3 regions of the Limnobaculum zhutongyuii genome follow, and region 3 is predicted to be linked to each of the others. Evidence: riboswitches for the same ligand, from Rfam matches in the RefSeq annotation. Region 3 holds a riboswitch; each other region holds the start of a gene.
What was found. A riboswitch is a leader RNA that binds a small molecule or an ion and turns the genes downstream of it on or off. The one in region 3 is predicted to bind thiamine pyrophosphate.
Positions count from the first base shown of each region.

Region 1: another riboswitch for thiamine pyrophosphate. It lies ahead of thiM (hydroxyethylthiazole kinase); the one in region 3 lies ahead of thiB (thiamine ABC transporter substrate binding subunit).
Region 2: another riboswitch for thiamine pyrophosphate. It lies ahead of thiC (phosphomethylpyrimidine synthase ThiC); the one in region 3 lies ahead of thiB (thiamine ABC transporter substrate binding subunit).

Region 1 covers NZ_CP034752.1:3,864,665-3,866,866, reverse strand. The annotation lists gene EKN56_RS17310 (PhzF family phenazine biosynthesis protein) at 1-818, opposite strand, end outside; partial or broken gene EKN56_RS21350 (secretion protein HlyD) at 921-1,108, shown strand; TPP riboswitch at 1,157-1,260, shown strand; gene thiM (hydroxyethylthiazole kinase) at 1,295-2,110, shown strand; gene thiD (bifunctional hydroxymethylpyrimidine kinase/phosphomethylpyrimidine kinase) at 2,107-2,202, shown strand, end outside.
Region 2 covers NZ_CP034752.1:4,006,754-4,008,955, reverse strand. The annotation lists gene thiC (phosphomethylpyrimidine synthase ThiC) at 1-848, opposite strand, end outside; TPP riboswitch at 944-1,059, opposite strand; gene rsd (sigma D regulator) at 1,173-1,667, opposite strand; partial or broken gene nudC (NAD(+) diphosphatase) at 1,770-2,202, shown strand, end outside.
Region 3 covers NZ_CP034752.1:3,119,045-3,121,246, forward strand. The annotation lists gene EKN56_RS14040 (DUF554 domain-containing protein) at 1-701, shown strand, start outside; TPP riboswitch at 865-984, shown strand; gene thiB (thiamine ABC transporter substrate binding subunit) at 1,063-2,070, shown strand; gene thiP (thiamine/thiamine pyrophosphate ABC transporter permease ThiP) at 2,046-2,202, shown strand, end outside.

The DNA.
Region 1 (2,202 bases), 750 kb from region 3:
ACCAAACCTTTTCGATGTAGTTGGGTACCTTGTTGAACCTGATACCCCAGTGACGTCGATCCGCCGTCGGGAAAGTTATTGGTCTTCAGCAAACGGGCTAAGCACGCATTAGCGCTGCCGGTTACTGGATCCTCAACCAATTTATCTAATTCAACCAGAAACGCTCGCATTTCATAATCAGCAGGAACACCAGATGAATAGGCACCATAAACCACCACACCATCAACATGGCAAGCAACTTGCAGCTTTTTAATCATGGCTTGATCTGGCGTCATTGTCAGGCAGGCTTGAGCGTTTGGCATACGTACCATAAGCCAACGAATGCCCATGTCGGCAATCACCGGTATGGTATTTGTTTCAATAACTGCAGGTTGAAAATGGGTTATTAACAGTTCCCTTTCCTCAACAGTCAATGTTTGAAACGTTACCGTAGGTGCGACGAACGCTAGTGTTCTTTCAGGTAAGATATTAACAGCAACCAGACCAACGCCACATTCTTGCATAACAATCCCCGGCTGTTTGGTCACCAACCCGGACTCCAATAATGCATGGGCCGTACCCAATGTAGGATGTCCGGCAAAGGGCAACTCTTTTTCAGGGGTAAAAATGCGCACCAAATAATCTGCAGCTGGATTAGTCGGTTTGAAAACAAATGTCGTTTCCGAAAGATTAGTCCAGCGAGCGAGTGAAAGCATCTGCATTTCAGTTAACCCCTCCGCCTCCAGGATCACCGCCAAGGGATTGCCCTGCAATGGCGAGGTGGTAAATACATCTACCTGTTTGTAGGCGCGTGGCGTCACATTATCTCTTCTTAGCATTTTCCATAATCCGCTATATATCAGGCTTGATGATAGCTCTGTTAAATGACCTACATCAACTTATCAATCTGTATATATTTCCTCCCCTATTTAGCGTGGTTTATGAATCCACGTGATATCGCTTATATTCGGCCCGAACCTCCTGCAATGATTAAACTGATCGCTTACGTCCCCTCTATTTACGGCCATCTGGATGGAACAGTAGTGGTGGTTTCACCGGGCAGAAGACGGTGCTGGAGTATTTGATTAAGCCGCTGAATAAGGTGGAGGAAGCGTTACGGGAGCGTTAATGATATCCCGACAAATCCTTGATCCTTTTGTCCAATCGTCTAATATGTAACTTCGACTCGGGGTGCCCTGTGCAACATGTACAGCGGCTGAGATATCACCCGTATTACCTGATCTGGATTATGCCAGCGTAGGGAAGTCACGGTATCCCACCGGTACTGCCTTCTTTAACGCCGGTTGGGAGCTTTATGAATTCATCTCACAACCTTCAACCCTTTCCCGGTTCCGCTGCGGCCCACTGGCTGACGCAACTGCGAACCACTTCCCCTTTAGTTCATTGCCTGACAAATCAGGTGGTACAAAATTTTACCGCCAATGTTCTGCTGGCTTTAGGAACCTCACCGGCAATGGTGGTGGCCCGACAGGAGGCCGGAGATTTTAGTGCTATTGCCAGCGGGCTTTTGATCAATGTGGGCACCCTGAACGAAACTCAGGCAGAAGCGATGTTGCTGGCGGTGGAATCAGCTAATCGCGCCAATGTTCCCTGGGTTTTGGATCCGGTAGCGGTCGGAGGATTGAGCTATCGTACTGACTTCGCCCATCAATTATTGACCATGAAACCTGCGGCTATTCGCGGTAATGCTTCTGAAATTATGGCGCTGGCCGGTTTGAGTTCAGCGGGTCGCGGCGTTGACAGTACCGACGATTCTTTAGCTGCGTTACCGGCTGCGATTGAGTTAGCCAACGGTAGCGGTGCTATCGTTGCGGTGACCGGCGCTATTGACTATGTAACCGATGGTCAAACCTGTTATGCCTTGCCTTTTGGCGATCCGTTAATGACCCGAGTGGTTGGAACAGGTTGTGCATTGTCCGCCGTGGTGGCTGCATTTTTATCGCTGGATAAAGAGAAGACTCTTGAGCTGGTTGCCAGCGCCTGCATGGTAATGGCCCTTTGCGGTGGCGTTGCCGCCAGTGAATCTGCCGGGCCGGGGAGTTTTGTTCCCCGTTTTCTTGATCTGCTTTATCAACTGCAACCAGAACATCTGATGGGTAAAACACTATGAGAATTAATGCATTAACTATTGCCGGTACCGATCCAAGTGGCGGTGCAGGTATTCAGGCTGACTTAAAAACCTTCTCTGCGTTAGAAGCTTAT
Region 2 (2,202 bases), 890 kb from region 3:
CTATTGCGGATAATCCATTCACGAGTTTCATGAATATAGCGTCCGGTAGAAAGGTCCATTACCGTATCCGCTCCCCAGCGGGTAGACCAAACCAGTTTTTCTACTTCTTCTTCAATCGATGAAGTTAACGCTGAGTTACCAATGTTAGCATTCACTTTCACCAGAAAGTTTCGACCGATGATCATCGGTTCTGATTCCGGATGGTTGATATTCAGAGGAATAATCGCCCTGCCAGCCGCCACTTCATCACGAACAAATTCGGGAGTGATATTGTCCGGCAATACGGCTCCAAAGTTTTGTCCGGGATGTTGCTGTTTTAATACATCGGTACGAATACGTTCCCGTCCCATATTTTCTCGGATGGCAATAAACTCCATTTCCGGCGTTACGATCCCCGCTCTGGCGTAATGTAACTGGGTAACTCGTTTGCCGGGCTTCGCTTTGCGAGGGGCGGGAAGATGGGTGTAACGCAGGTGGTCTAAACCTTCGTCGGCCAATCTCTTTTGGATAAAGTGTGAACTGACCTGGGGCAAAGGCTCAGAATCACCACGTTGTTCGATCCAATTTTTTCGCAAAGCAGGTAACCCTTGTCGAACATCCAGCGTTGCTTGAGGGTCGCCATAAGGGCCGGAAGTATCATAAACCGGTACCGGTTCATTATCCTGATATTCAGGCTCCTCTTTGCTACCGCCAATCAGCGTGGGTGATAGCTGAATTTCACGCATAGGCACGCGCAAATCCGCTTGTGAACCTTGTAGATAGATACGTTTAGAATCGGGAAAGGCGCTTCCCTGTAGCTGGTCAATAAATTGCTGCGCCTGAGCGCGTTGGGTTCTTCGGTTAGACATAGCAAACTCCTAATAAATTAAGGATTGCTTGTCCGGAGTTCGGAGAGGGAGTAATGATAAAGCCGAAAAGGAGGTCAATGATTTCAGTTTATCTGGATGATATTACTCTTGTTCCCTTCGCGGGTATTAGCCCGATCAGGTTCCGCGGATCCCGAATTAACGGTCTCAGCCTGTGTCACCAGGGTGGCACTAGGCACTCCGACAAGATTAATCACCAAAAGCGGTGATGCAACACAGTATAAGTAAGCTAACAAAAACCACAAGTGGGTTTTCGCGCCGGGTTTATACTCTAATGGTGTCAGTCACTAACACCACGTTTAGCTATTATTTTGAAGCAGCAGAAGAGTGATGACTCAGCCAGCTGTTGGTCGCTTCCTGAATCAGTTTATCTTCCAGAGAGAAGCGTCTTTCCAGTAGTTCACCAACGGTTGAAAGATCTTCATGCAGTTGTAATATGGTGTCTTCGTTGATGCCCTTTTCGACATAATTATCGTAGAACGCCATAATTTTTTGAGTGTTCTCTTCTAATCTCGGGTAGGCTTTTTGGCCAATAAGCAGATTTGGGCTGCTGGCCCCTTCTTCCTGGGTAATGACTTTGTCATAAATATGAAAATGGCAAGAAGAGGGGTAGTCCACCAAATGGTGTCCAAAATCGATTAGGGCTTTTTCATCGAGAGGAATATTTTTTTCTTTGTTTGGCTTAATACCAACAAGACGGTAATAAGTAACCAGTAGGTTTTTACGAGATTCTAACCACTGATCAATCAGTTTAATTTTGCCGCCCACGCGCTCGGCTAAGCTTTCAAGTTGGTTTAGCATAGTGTTTCCAGAGTGATGGCTGTTAGTAAAATAGCAAGTTAAAGTAATGTAAATCTATTGTTGTTAGATTGCCAGCAAATTAAGAGGTTGAGCAAAACGTTTATGGAACAACAACTACAAGGTAATGAATCCGGCTGGTGGCTACTGAGTCACGCCGGGAAATTATGGTTGCCAAAAGGTGAGGTGCCTTATGGTAGTGCCAATGATTTTGGTCTGTCGGGCGAAAAGGCGCATCGAATTGGTGAGTGGCAAAGTGAGTCCGTTTGGCTGGTATGTAAAGAGCGCTCAAGGGAGATGGCTTCAGTTCGGCAATTACTCAATGAAGATCGTGGATTGTTCCAGCTGGCAGGCAGAGCAGTTCAGTTAGAAGGGTTTTATCGGGCACATCAGTTCTGCGGGTATTGCGGTCATCCAATGTATGTCAGCGATCGGGAGTGGGCCTGCTTATGTAACAACTGTCGTCAGCGCTACTATCCGCAAATAGCGCCTTGCATTATTGTCGCCATTCGCCGTGAAGACCGAATTTTACTGGCGC
Region 3 (2,202 bases):
TGAACAGCGCAGCCGTTTTTGTCGGCGGAGGATTAGGTCTTTTTTTAGCACCACTGATGCCTAAACGTTTGCAGGATGGCCTGCCCGCTGCATTTGCCATGATATCCATTGCCATGGGTGTAGTAATGACCATTAAAGTTCAGCAATTGCCTGCTGTTGCACTTGCATTGATCGTGGGGCTGGCCATCGGTGAAATATGCTACATGGAGAAAGGCGTACAAAAATTCGGCTCCCTGATACAGCGTGGATTGGCTCGAATTATTCCCGTACGTAACCATAGTATGACGCCGGAACTTTACACCCAAAACTTTACCGCATTAATCGTTCTGTTTTGTGCTGGTGGCACAGGTATCGTCGGTGCGCTCACCGAAGGGATGACGGGTAACTACCAACTGCTGGTGGTTAAATCCATTCTGGATATCTTCACCGCCATGATTTTTGCCACCTCCATGGGGGCGGCCGTCATGTCTATCGCGATTCCTCAGCTTTTGGTTCAGGGTGGGCTCTATTTTTCTGCTCGCTTAATTATGCCGTATATGACAGAGATTACGCTGGGGGATTTCTCCGCCTGCGGAGGTATTATTATGATTGCGGTTGGATTACGCATCGCTCAGATAAAAACCTTTGCCGTCGTCAATTTCTTACCCGCTTTAATCATTATTATCCCTATATCTTTGTACTGGCATAAATTTATGGGCTAATAACAGACATCACCGGAAGGAGGGTAATAAACCGCTCTCTCCGGGTTCTGTATTTATGATTTTTTCACTCACCAACGGATAGTCGATAATCGTAATAAATAAGTTAGTATTCACTCCCAATCATAATCCCCTTCCCCATGGGCAAAACAGACTCTACAATGTGCCCTTCTCAACGGGGTGCAGTAAAGCTGAGAATGTGTTTATCGTGTGCAATCACACCAGACCATACCCGTCGAACCTGATCCGGTTAATCCCGGCGGAGGGATTTGAGAGTCTGTTCAGTTTTTTCATCTGCCCACTGAATAGCTTAAATTACTCAAAGACCTTTGTTTCCGACTGATATTTTTTAGGGGAGTACAAAGTGTTTAAAAAACTCATTACCGCAATCGGACTTCTTGTCATCTGTCCGCTACTGGCCAATGGGGCGGAAAACCGCCCAACGCTGACGGTTTATACCTATGACTCTTTTGCCTCTGACTGGGGCCCTGGCCCAAAGATTAAAAAAGCCTTCGAAGCACAGTGTCAATGTGAATTAAAGCTGGTTCCGCTGGCTGATGGCGTCTCATTGCTTAACCGCTTAAAGATGGAAGGTAAAAAAAGTACCGCAGATATGGTTCTGGGTTTAGATAACAACTTGCTGGTTGCCGCAAAGCAATCAGGCCTGTTCGTCCCGCACAAGCTGGATGTAAATGCCCACTCACTCACCTTACCGGGCGGCTGGAAAGACGATACGTTTATCCCTTATGACTATGGCTATTTCGCCTTTGTCTACAATACAGAAAAGCTAAAGACGCCGCCTAAAAGCCTGAATGAGTTAATTGAAAGCCCGGAAAAATGGCGAGTCATCTATCAGGATCCACGCACCAGCACACCGGGACTTGGTCTACTGTTGTGGATGCAAAAAGTCTACGGCGATAAGGCTCCACAGGCCTGGCAAAAACTGGCGAAGAAAACGGTTACCGTAACCAAAGGCTGGAGTGATGCCTATGGTCTGTTCCTTAAAGGCGAGGCGGATTTAGTCCTCAGCTATACCACTTCTCCGGCCTACCACGTGATTGAAGAGAAAGATAATCGCTATGTCGCAGCCAGCTTTAGTGAAGGTCACTATATGCAGGTTGAAGTTGCCGGTCTGCTGGCGAATAGCAAACAGCCTGAATTGGCGGCTAAATTTATGGCCTTTATGATGACGCCTGCATTCCAACAGGAAATTCCAACCACTAACTGGATGTATCCGGTTATCGATATCCCACTACCGGAAGCGTTTACTCAAACAGCGAAACCAACAGCAACGCTGGAGTTTAGCCCAGAAGATGTAGCACAACACCGCAGTTCATGGATTCAGGCATGGCAAAACGCCGTCAGCCGCTAATTCCCTGCTGGCTCTGGCCGGGTTTGATTGCCGCAACGCTGATCCTCAGCGTTGCGTTCGCGGCGTTTGCGGCGCTGTGGTTTTACTCTCCCACCGGAGATATCCGACAACTATTGAACGATAGCTACCTGT